Regions from separate parts of the Leisingera sp. SA32 genome, predicted to be linked through region 3. Evidence: riboswitches for the same ligand, from Rfam matches in the RefSeq annotation. Region 3 holds a riboswitch; each other region holds the start of a gene.

Region 1 (3,266 bases), on a different contig from region 3:
CGCATCAGCTCAGGCCCCCAGCTCGGCGCGGATTGCCGTCGCGTCGATGTTGTCGTGCTCGGCGATGACCACCAGCTGGGTCTTGCGCGGCTGCGCGCCCCAGGGTTGGTCATATTGCGCACGCAGACGCTCGCCCACGGCCTGAACCAGCATCCGCATCGGTTTTCCTTCCACCGCGACATAGCCTTTGACGCGCAGGATGTTGCGCTCGCGGGCCAGTTTCACGATGGCATCTTGCAGCGCTTCCGGATCGGAGACTTCGCCCATTTCGACCACAATGCTTTCGAAATCGTCATGCTCGTGGTCGTGATGGCCGTCGTGATGGCTGGGACGCGACTCCAGATCGTCCTCGGCGGCGGCGTTCAGGCCCAGGATGATGCGCGGATCGATCACGCCTTCGCTCATCGGCAGGATCGGCAGCTTGCGCGGGGCCTCGGCTTCGATCACGGCGCGGGCTTTCTCGATGCCCGCGTCGCCGGCCAGGTCAGCTTTGGACAGCAGCACGATGTCCGCGCAGGAGATCTGATCCTCGAACACCTCCGACAGCGGGGTTTCGTGGTCCAGGCTGTCGTCGGCCTCGCGCTGGGCGGCAACCGCGTCCAGATCGGGGGCAAACTGGCCCTTGGCCACCGCTTCGGCATCGGCGAGGGCAATTACCCCGTCGACGGTAATGCGCGAGCGGATCGCGGGCCAGTCAAACGCCTTGAGCAGCGGCTTGGGCAGGGCCAGACCGGAGGTTTCGATCAGGATGTGCTCCGGCGTTTCCGGCAGGGCCATCAGCTGTTCGATGGTGGGGATGAAATCATCCGCCACGGTGCAGCAGATGCAGCCGTTTGCCAGCTCCATGATGTTGTTTTCAGGGCAGTTTTCATCGGCGCAGGATTTCAGAATGTTGCCGTCCACGCCAGCGGTGCCGAATTCGTTGACCAGAACCGCCAGCCGCTTGCCTTGCGGGTTCTGCATCAGGTGACGGATCAGCGTGGTTTTTCCCGCGCCCAGAAAGCCGGTGATGACAGTGACGGGGATCTTGTTGAGATCGCTCATGAATTACTCCTCAGAAGGGAAGGCGGCCGGCGGGATGCGGGCAACAGATTGTTTGCGAAAGACGGTGGGGCGCTCGCGCCAGGGCACCAGCCCGTCGGCGCTGGCCGCATAGGCGGCGGTGCCGGTCAGGATCTCGGACACATGCAGGTCAGGGTCCATGTCGCCATAGACATAACTCCAGCGCTCCGCGCCACCGGTCAGCACCACCGCGCAGCTGCGCGAGCAGGCCGACAAGCATTTGACCCCACGCAGGGTGACGCCCTCGGGCAAGCCCGCCTGTTTCAGCGCGTCATGCAGCAAGGTGCCGGGGCGGGTGGCCTCGGGGTCGGCGCCCTCGTTGCGGCAGGTCAGGCACACGGTCAGGGTGACCGGGTCTTTCGGGGCGGCGGCGGGCGCCTGTTCATCAGCCAAAGGCACGTCTCCTGTCATGGCAGGCATGCGGGATAGCCGAAAAGGGGCGGTCACCATGCCTGCCCCTCACCCGGTCGCGGAACACCCCGCCCGCCCGTTGATCTCTCACGCGCTGGCAGGTCTCCCGGCTTGCGGATGCCAGGGCGGCGGCCCTGTCGGCCATCCTGCCTTCCCGGGGGTGTCCCAGTGGCATGGCGGCCTCATCCGGTCACGGTCGCGGGGGCGGCTGTGCTTATGGCCCTTGGTGGCCGTTGTCACATTCCCTCTTCGCCTGCGATTGCAGGAACCAGCGAAACCCCCTTGCGCTATCGCGCCCTTCTTTGTCAAGACTTGCACCAAACAGCTGGAGAGCCCCCATGAGCGAAAAACCCGAAACCGGCATTTCAGAAGAAGATGCCGCCCGCCACGCCTCCAAGATGGCCAAGAAGAAGGCCGCGCGCGACCGGATGATGAAGACCAAAGACGGCGAGAAGGGGCTGATCATTGTCCACACCGGACCGGGCAAGGGTAAATCTTCCTCCGGGTTTGGCATGATCATGCGCTGCATCGCCCACAAGATGCCCTGTGCGGTGGTCCAGTTCATCAAGGGGGCCTGGCAGACCGGCGAGCGCACGCTGATCGAGGAGAATTTCAGCGATCTCTGCCAGTTCTATGCGATGGGCGAGGGCTTCACCTGGGAGACCCAAGACAAGGCGCGCGACATCGCCGCCGCGCAAAAGGGCTGGGAGAAGGCCAAGGAGATGATCCTGGATGAGCGCAACACCATGGTGCTGCTGGATGAGATCAACATCGCGCTGCGCTATGAGTATCTGGATCTGGAGGAGGTGCTGGAGTTCCTGGTGGCGCACAAGCCGCCGATGACCCATGTGGTGCTGACGGGGCGTAACGCCAAGGAAGAGCTGATCGAGATCGCGGATCTGGTGACCGAAATGGGCCAGATCAAGCACCCCTTCCGCGCCGGGGTGAAGGCGCAGAAAGGCGTTGAGTTTTAACGCCGAGGGCAGCGCCCTCCCGTAGCGAGGGGCGGGTGCTGCCCGGCTTATCGGCCGGGCAAGTTTGTCACGCCGCAGGCTGTGCAGTTTTTTCCTGGATGTAGGCATCCACTGCCTTGCGCTGGGCGTCATCCAGCCGCAGCCCCAGTTTGGTGCGCCGCCAGAGATAATCGTCGCCTGCGCGCACCCATTCGCGGGTGACGGCCCAGTCCAGTTCCCGGGCCGTGATGGTCGCACCGAAATTCTGGCCCAGATTCTCGGCCGTTTTGGCGTCGCCCAGAACCTCCCAGGCCTCTGTGCCGTAGGCGCGGATCATCCGCCCCGCCCAATAGGGCGTGAGGAAGGGGTAGTCCGCGGCCAGTTTTGTGGTCAGTTTCTCCACGTCATCCACCGCGAAATCGCCGCCGGGCAGGGCCACGCCAGCGGTCCAGTCCGCGGAGAGCTGCGGGAAGGCCTCGCCGATTTTGGCCAGCGCCGCCTCGGCCAGTTTGCGGTAGGTGGTGATCTTGCCGCCAAAGACATTCAGCAGCGGTGCCTGCGCCTTATCCAGCGTCAGCACGTATTCGCGCGTCGCCGCGGTGGCAGAACTGGCGCCGTCATCATAAAGCGGACGCACCCCGGAGTAGGTCCAGACGATGTCATCGCGCGTTACCGGTTTTTCGAAGTATTCCGATGCGAAATCAACCAGATACTGTTGCTCCTCGGGCGTGCACTCGGGGGCGCTGTCCGGGTTGGGGTGGTCCGCATCGGTGGTGCCGATCAAGGTGAAATCTTGCTCATACGGAATGGCGAAGATGATCCGCCCGTCTGCACCCTGGA
Region 2 (3,266 bases), on a different contig from region 3:
GATTTTCTCGTCCGCGTTTTCGCGTTTGGTGTCCAGGAACCGCAGAATGTCCGGGTGGTGCGCGTTAAGATACACCGCCCCCGCCCCCTGCCGCGCGCCCAGCTGGTTGGCGTAGGAAAAGCTGTCTTCGAGCAGCTTCATCACCGGAATCACGCCCGAGGACTGGTTCTCGATGCCTTTGATCGGCGCGCCATGTTCGCGCACATTGGTCAGCATCAGGGCCACACCGCCGCCCCGCTTGCTGAGTTGCAGGGCCGAGTTGATTCCGCGGCCGATGCTTTCCATGTTGTCTTCCAGCCGCAGCAGGAAACAGGAGATCAGCTCACCCCGGCTTTTCTTGCCGGCATTCAGAAAGGTGGGCGTGGCGGGCTGGAACCGGCCGCAGATGATTTCCGTCATCAGCTGCATCGCGGTGGCCTCATCGCCGCGCGCCAGCGCCAGCGCCACCATCACCACACGGTCCTCGTAGCGTTCCAGATAGCGGCCGCCATCACGGGTTTTCAGCGTATAGGAGGTGTAATATTTGAACGCGCCCAGAAAGGTCGGAAAGCGGAACTTATGCGCATAGGCCGCATCCCAGATCCGCTGCAAGAAGGCGCGGTCGTATTGCTCCAGCACCTCCGCCTCGTAGTAGCCTTCCTTGACCAGATACCCCAGTTTTTCGTCCAGAGAGTGAAAGAACACGGTGTTCTGGTTCACGTGGCTCAGGAAATACTGCCGCGCCGCCTGCCGGTCGGCGTCGAACTGGATGTGTCCTTCCGCGTCATACAGGTTCAGCATGGCGTTCAGCGCGTGGTAGTCGCGCTCAGGTGTTACGCTGGAATCGAGCATTCCATCCCCCAGAATGTCTGTAGCCCGGCGCGCACGCGGGCAATGTCGGTTTCGGTGCCAGCCAGTTCAAATCGGTACAGCACCGGCACGTTGCATTTGCGGGCTATCACATCGCTCGCCAGGGCAAAGGTCTCGCCAAAGTTGCGATTGCCCGCCCCGATCACGCCGCGCAGCAGCGCCCGCAAAGGGGGCTGATTCAGCAGGCGGATCACCTGTTTCGGCACCGCGCCGCGCCCCTGCCCATCCGCATAGGTGGGGCAGATCAGCACAAAAGGCGCGTCGAGGTGGGGCAAGGGCTGGCTGTGGCGCAGCGGCACCCGCTGGGCAGGCAGGCCCAAACGGCTGGCAAAGCGGTGGGTGTTGCCCGACCCGCTGGAAAAATAGACCAGGCCCGCCAAGCTGTTACGCCAGCCGGGTGATCATGTCGGGGCGAAACCCCGCCCAGTGGCTGTCACCGGCCACCACCACCGGTGCCTGACGATAGCCCATGTCCTGCACCTTTTGCAGCGCGTCGCTGTCCTGGCTGAGGTCAATCACCTGATACGTCAGCCCGCGGGCATCCAGCGCGCGGGTGGTGGCGGTGCACTGCACGCAGGCCGGTTTGGAATACACGGTAATGGTCATTGGTCTGGTCCCTATCTGCTGCTGCGGACAAGGGGACAGGGTCACGGTTCCAGCACCGCAACCACGGGCAGGACCACGCACCCAGGCCCGCCGCCTGTGGTTCACGTCTCATCAGCTCTGGCAGGTCTCCTGGCTTGCGGCTCGAACGTCTGGCCCGCCTTCCCGACGCAGCCGCGCCAGTGGCATATGGGGTTTGACTCGCCGCTTACAGTTGCGGGGGCAGCACCGGGATTGCACCGGTTTCCCTCTTAGCCTCTGATGTGAATCACAGGCACCAAAGCCACTCCATATAGGGTCATGAAGGGGGCGCCCGTCAATATGTTGTTTACTCTATCCACAGGAAATGGCGCGCTACCCACAGGTGCCCTCAACCGGCCTGCCAGACCAGCGGCGCAGGCGTCTCGCGAAAGGCAAAGCGCAGCAGGTGGCTTTCCACCACCGCGCAGGTCTGGGCCAGTTCGGCCTCTGTCGCGGCGGTGACGTGCATGCGCAGCCGGTCACCCTCCAGCCGCAACAGCGCCACACCGCACACGAATTGCAACTCCGCCCCCTCCGGGGTCTTGGCCACCGGGATCTTGTGGCCAAAATGGCTGACCATACGAGACAGGTAGCTCGCCGCCTGAGGAGACTGGAAAACCGTCTGTGTTTGCATTGCTGTTCCTTTCAAGCGATAATGGCCAAGGTACTGGCAGGTATTGATTTTCAACAGTTTCAGCACGTTCCGCCTGCCGCCTGCCGCCGGTCCGTGCTTGGGCCTCTGGCACCGCTGCGACTTGGAAGGACGCGACCATGACATCCCGGCCCGGCAAATCGCAGGACGCGGCGTTTTTCGCGGACGCCCAGGAGGAGGTGTCCTACAACCGCGCCTGGTTCAACATCATGCGCGCCCACCGCAAGTTTCACCCGCGGATCGCGCGGGCGCTGAAGACCCATGGCATCAGTGATCCGATCTGGTACGAGATCCTGCTCGAACTGGACCGCGCCGGCCCCCAGGGCCAGCCGATGGCGGCGCTGGAGGACAGGCTTTTCGTCCCGCAATACGCCCTCTCCCGACATGTTGGCCGTATGGAAAAGGCCGGGCTGTTGCGGCGCGACGTCGTCGCCGAGGGACGGCGCCGACAGATCCTGTTTCTCACCGACCGCGGGGCGGGGCTGCATGCGAAGATCTGGCCTGCCTACCGGGATGCGATGCAGGCCGAGATCGGCCCGCACCTGACCACGGAGGAGGCCTATGCCCTGTCGCGGCTGCTGATCAAGCTGCTGCCCTGATACCCGCGGCGGCGGGCGTCAGGAACTGGCATCAGAAGCGGGCGACCGCTTCGATGACAAAGGTGCGGCCCGGCTCCTTGAGCGTCGAGAAGCCATTGAAGTCACCGCCATAGGTCGCCCGGTCCGAATAGCTCTCGTCAAACAGGTTGTTGATGCTGCCACGGATGGTCACACCGTTCAGCGACGCGGGGCTGTATTCGGCAAAGACATTCACAACCTCATAGCTCGGCAGTTCCTGCGTCGCATAGGCACCTTGGGCGTCATGGCTCAGCGCCGCCTGAACGCTGCCACCAACCAGCAGGTTGTACTGCGACAGCTCTTGCTGCACTTCAAGCGCAATCACCTGACCCAGCGGCGCCCCGATGTCGCGCAGGTCATAGCTGCTGGAGGGCTGACCGTTGATCTCGGCGTCGCTGTTGGACAGGGTCATGCGGGCAAAACCACTGTCCCAGCCATAGGTGGCACCAAAGTTGAAGCCGGAGGTTGCGAAGTCTTCGCTGCCGACAATGGTGCGGTTCTGTTTGCGCACGCCGTCGATTTCG
Region 3 (3,266 bases):
TGCGGATCGTTCTGCCCGGTGCCATGCCCGGCATTCTGTCCGGGCTGCGCGTCAGCCTGGCCATCGCGATCATCCTGCTGGTGGCGGCTGAAATGCTGGGCGCCGAACACGGGATTGGCGCCTACATCCTGCAGGCGGGCTCGCTTTACGACCTTGAGCGCCTGTTTGCCGGGGTGACGATCCTGTCGCTGCTGGGCGTCTTGCTGTCGACAACCGTCGGGCTGGTCGAGAAACACCTGCTGGGGTGGCGTACATGAGCCGGAAAACAGAGAGTGAATACGATGTGGTTGTCGCCGGTGGCGGCGCGGCCGGCATCGGCGCGGCGCTGGGGGCTGCCCGCGTCGGGGCCAAGGTGTGCCTGGTGGAAAAATACGGGTTTCTCGGCGGCGCGGCGACGACCTCGCAGGTTCTCGCCTATTGCGGTTTTTTCCAGCAGGGGGCGGAGCCGGTAAAGGCAGTCGGTGGCGCTGGTGATCTGGTGCTCGATGCGATGCGGGCCTGCGGCATGACCGGTGAGGCCCACAATTCGGAAACCACCGGCAACTGGATCATCCTGCTGAACCCCGAGTCCGCAAAACTGGCCTTCGACAGGGTTCTGGCCGATCACGGTGTGGACGTGTTGCTGCATTCCCGTGTCGCAGCGGCAACGCGCACGGCAGACCGCATTGAATCGGTCACGGTGGCAGGGATGGAGGGCAGGCGCCGCATCATCGCCGAAGGGTTTGTGGATGCGACGGGGGATGCCAACCTGTCTCTCGTCTCCGGCGTTGAAATGCGCGAGGGCGATAGGGAGGGCAAGCTCCAGGCGGTCTCCGCGCCGATCCGGATTTCCGGTCTCGACCCCGAGACGCCAATTGATCGGCGCGCGATCCAAGCCGCCATCGCGGCGTACAACGCAACCGGCACCCACCCGATCACCCGTCGTGATGGGGGTATCTACACCCGCATTCCCGGCACTGGCGACATGTGGTGGATGATCATCGACCTTGCTTTGCGCGATCTCACCTCCGGCAGCTTCACCTGGGCCGAGCAGCGTGCCAGAGAAATGGCGAATGACTATGTGCAAATGCTGCGCGATCATGTTCCGGGTTTTGCGCGGTGCTTCCTGGCCCAATCCGGACCGCAGATTGGCATTCGCGAAAGCAGGCATCCCGCCACCCGCTATGAAATGACCGCCGAGGATCTCGCCAGCGGGCGGCAGCGTCCCGACAGCGTCGCCCGCGCGGCCTGGCCGGCGGAATTGCATGGCGAAGCAGGCAAGCCAATCTATCACCCGGTGGGCGGATCGGGATATGCCTCTGTGCCATTGGACAGCCTGAGGGTCCGTGGCCTCGACAACCTTTTTGTTGCCGGGCGCGTGGTAGGTGCCGACCCGGTCGCGTATGGATCCATTCGGGTGATGGGCACAGCCTTTGCCACCGGGGAGGCGGCCGGTATTTCCGCCGCATTGGGAACTGCCAACGGGGAGGACGTGGGCGCGGAGGTGCGCCGCCTTGGTGGTTTGACCTGACCCACGCGGCACCCATCAGCCGGTATTCCATGCTGCGCCCCGGTGGACGTCATTTGGGTATCGCGCAAAGGGCATAGCAGTTGACAGATCGGAGGAATTTGCGCAGACATCCAATCGATGGTTCCCGGCCATATCAGGCAATGGGATGAAAAGGGAATTTGGTGAGGGCCCAGCGGCCCAAGTCCAGAACTGCCCCCGCAACTGTGAGCGGTGAGTACTCCGTCAGAACCACTGGATCTGCCAGATCCGGGAAGGGACGGCACGCTTTGATCCGCAAGTCAGGAGACCTGCCATCGGCAAACCGTAACCAATCGGGCGGAGGGCCCGTGGAGGAAGAGATGACAGTGTCCACAGCGTTCTGCGCCTGCGTCTGCCCGCCTCCGCTCATGAGGCATGCATGGACGCGCGCATCTATTTGATTTCCGCAACTTACGTCAGCCAAAGCCGGTTTCGCGCATTGGCCGGCAGCCTGGCGGCGGCGGCGCCCTGCACTGCAACGGCGGTGCGGCTGGAGGGTTCTGGCGACGGGCTGTGGCGGGCGCTCGACGGGATGGCCGAGCTGGGGGCAACCCGGATTGAACTGCGCCCGGTCGGGCTGCCGTTCTCGCAAAGCCTGGAGAGCTGGCTGCCCGGTGCGGCCAGCGCCTGGCTGGCGCGCCAGGCCGGGGCGCGCCCTGAAATCCTGCTGGCCGGCGCGCCGCAGGCCGATGCGACGGTGGTGCACGCCGTCGCGCAGGCGCAGGTCGCCCTGTCGCCGATACAGCCGCGTCCCGATGGTGAATTGGGCAAGGGCTGGGACAGCCCGCCTGGTCATCGCCATCACCTGCTGGTCTGCACCGGGCCGCGCTGCCATCTGAAGGACGCCCCCTGTCTGCTGACGGCGCTGAAGGCGGAACTCGGACGGGCGCAGGTCGCCGCGGAGTGTCTGGTGACCTCCACCGGGTGCCTGTTTCCCTGCAACAGCGGGCCGGTCGTCATTCACTATCCCAAAGGCAACTGGTACCGGGTCCGCAACCGCGTGGAGGTGCGCAGCTTCGTGGCTGAGGCACTCTGTGCGGGGCGCGTGCCGGATGCTTTGATTATTCATCATTCAGGAGAGACACATGAGCTTGTTTAAGAGCCCCGCAGCGCTGTGCCTTGCTGCTGCTGCCACGGCGGCGCAGGCAGCTCCGGTCACCATTCAGGGCTGCGAAACATCGTACACCTATGAAACCGCGCCGACGCGGGCCATCACCCTGAACCAGCAGGCTACCGAAGTGATGCTGGCGCTGGGTCTGGAGAAGGCCCTGGTCGGCACCGCCTATCTGGATGACAAGATCCCGGCGCAATGGCTGGCCGCATATGACAGCGTGCCGGTGCTGGCCGAGAAATACCCGGCGGCGGAAATTGTTCTGACACAAGAGCCCGACTTCCTGTTTGCAGGCTTTGCCTCCGCCTTTTCCGAGGACAATCTGGGCGCGGCACAGAAATGGCACGATATGGGCGTTGGCACCTATCTCGTGGATGCCTCCTGCAAGGCGGCGCATCCGCAGGATGTTCCGTTGACCATCGCACCGATCCTCAAGGATATCGCGGTGATCGGTGACATTTTTGGCGTGCCGGACCGCGCCGACGCGCTGATGGCCGCCACCAAGGCCCGCATTGCGGCCGTCGAGAACAACCCGGCCGGAGCCGGGCGTACCGCCTTTATCTATGACAGCGGCACCGACACGCCGTTTTCGATCGGCTGCTGCGGCGGCCCCGCGCTGGTCGCCAA

Evidence for each region. A riboswitch is a leader RNA that binds a small molecule or an ion and turns the genes downstream of it on or off. The one in region 3 is predicted to bind cobalamin.
Region 1: linked by a shared signal. The riboswitch ahead of AC0IPL_RS06640 (DUF1636 family protein) and the one ahead of AC0IPL_RS12490 ((2Fe-2S) ferredoxin domain-containing protein) in region 3 are both predicted to bind cobalamin.
Region 2: linked by a shared signal. The riboswitch ahead of nrdH (glutaredoxin-like protein NrdH) and the one ahead of AC0IPL_RS12490 ((2Fe-2S) ferredoxin domain-containing protein) in region 3 are both predicted to bind cobalamin.

Annotation. Positions count from the first base shown of each region.
Region 1 is NZ_JBVYHB010000003.1:314,500-317,765, forward strand. It holds gene cobW (cobalamin biosynthesis protein CobW) at 10-1,044, opposite strand; gene AC0IPL_RS06640 (DUF1636 family protein) at 1,048-1,455, opposite strand; cobalamin riboswitch at 1,553-1,761, opposite strand; gene cobO (cob(I)yrinic acid a,c-diamide adenosyltransferase) at 1,812-2,447, shown strand; gene glpD (glycerol-3-phosphate dehydrogenase) at 2,515-3,266, opposite strand, start outside.
Region 2 is NZ_JBVYHB010000016.1:22,483-25,748, forward strand. It holds gene nrdE (class 1b ribonucleoside-diphosphate reductase subunit alpha) at 1-831, opposite strand, end outside; gene nrdI (class Ib ribonucleoside-diphosphate reductase assembly flavoprotein NrdI) at 813-1,229, opposite strand; gene nrdH (glutaredoxin-like protein NrdH) at 1,234-1,455, opposite strand; cobalamin riboswitch at 1,558-1,749, opposite strand; gene AC0IPL_RS18275 (DUF2218 domain-containing protein) at 1,823-2,107, opposite strand; gene AC0IPL_RS18280 (MarR family winged helix-turn-helix transcriptional regulator) at 2,245-2,724, shown strand; gene AC0IPL_RS18285 (TonB-dependent receptor plug domain-containing protein) at 2,756-3,266, opposite strand, start outside.
Region 3 is NZ_JBVYHB010000007.1:176,071-179,336, reverse strand. It holds gene AC0IPL_RS12500 (ABC transporter permease) at 1-257, shown strand, start outside; gene AC0IPL_RS12495 (FAD-dependent oxidoreductase) at 254-1,510, shown strand; cobalamin riboswitch at 1,612-1,819, shown strand; gene AC0IPL_RS12490 ((2Fe-2S) ferredoxin domain-containing protein) at 1,908-2,627, shown strand; gene AC0IPL_RS12485 (ABC transporter substrate-binding protein) at 2,614-3,266, shown strand, end outside.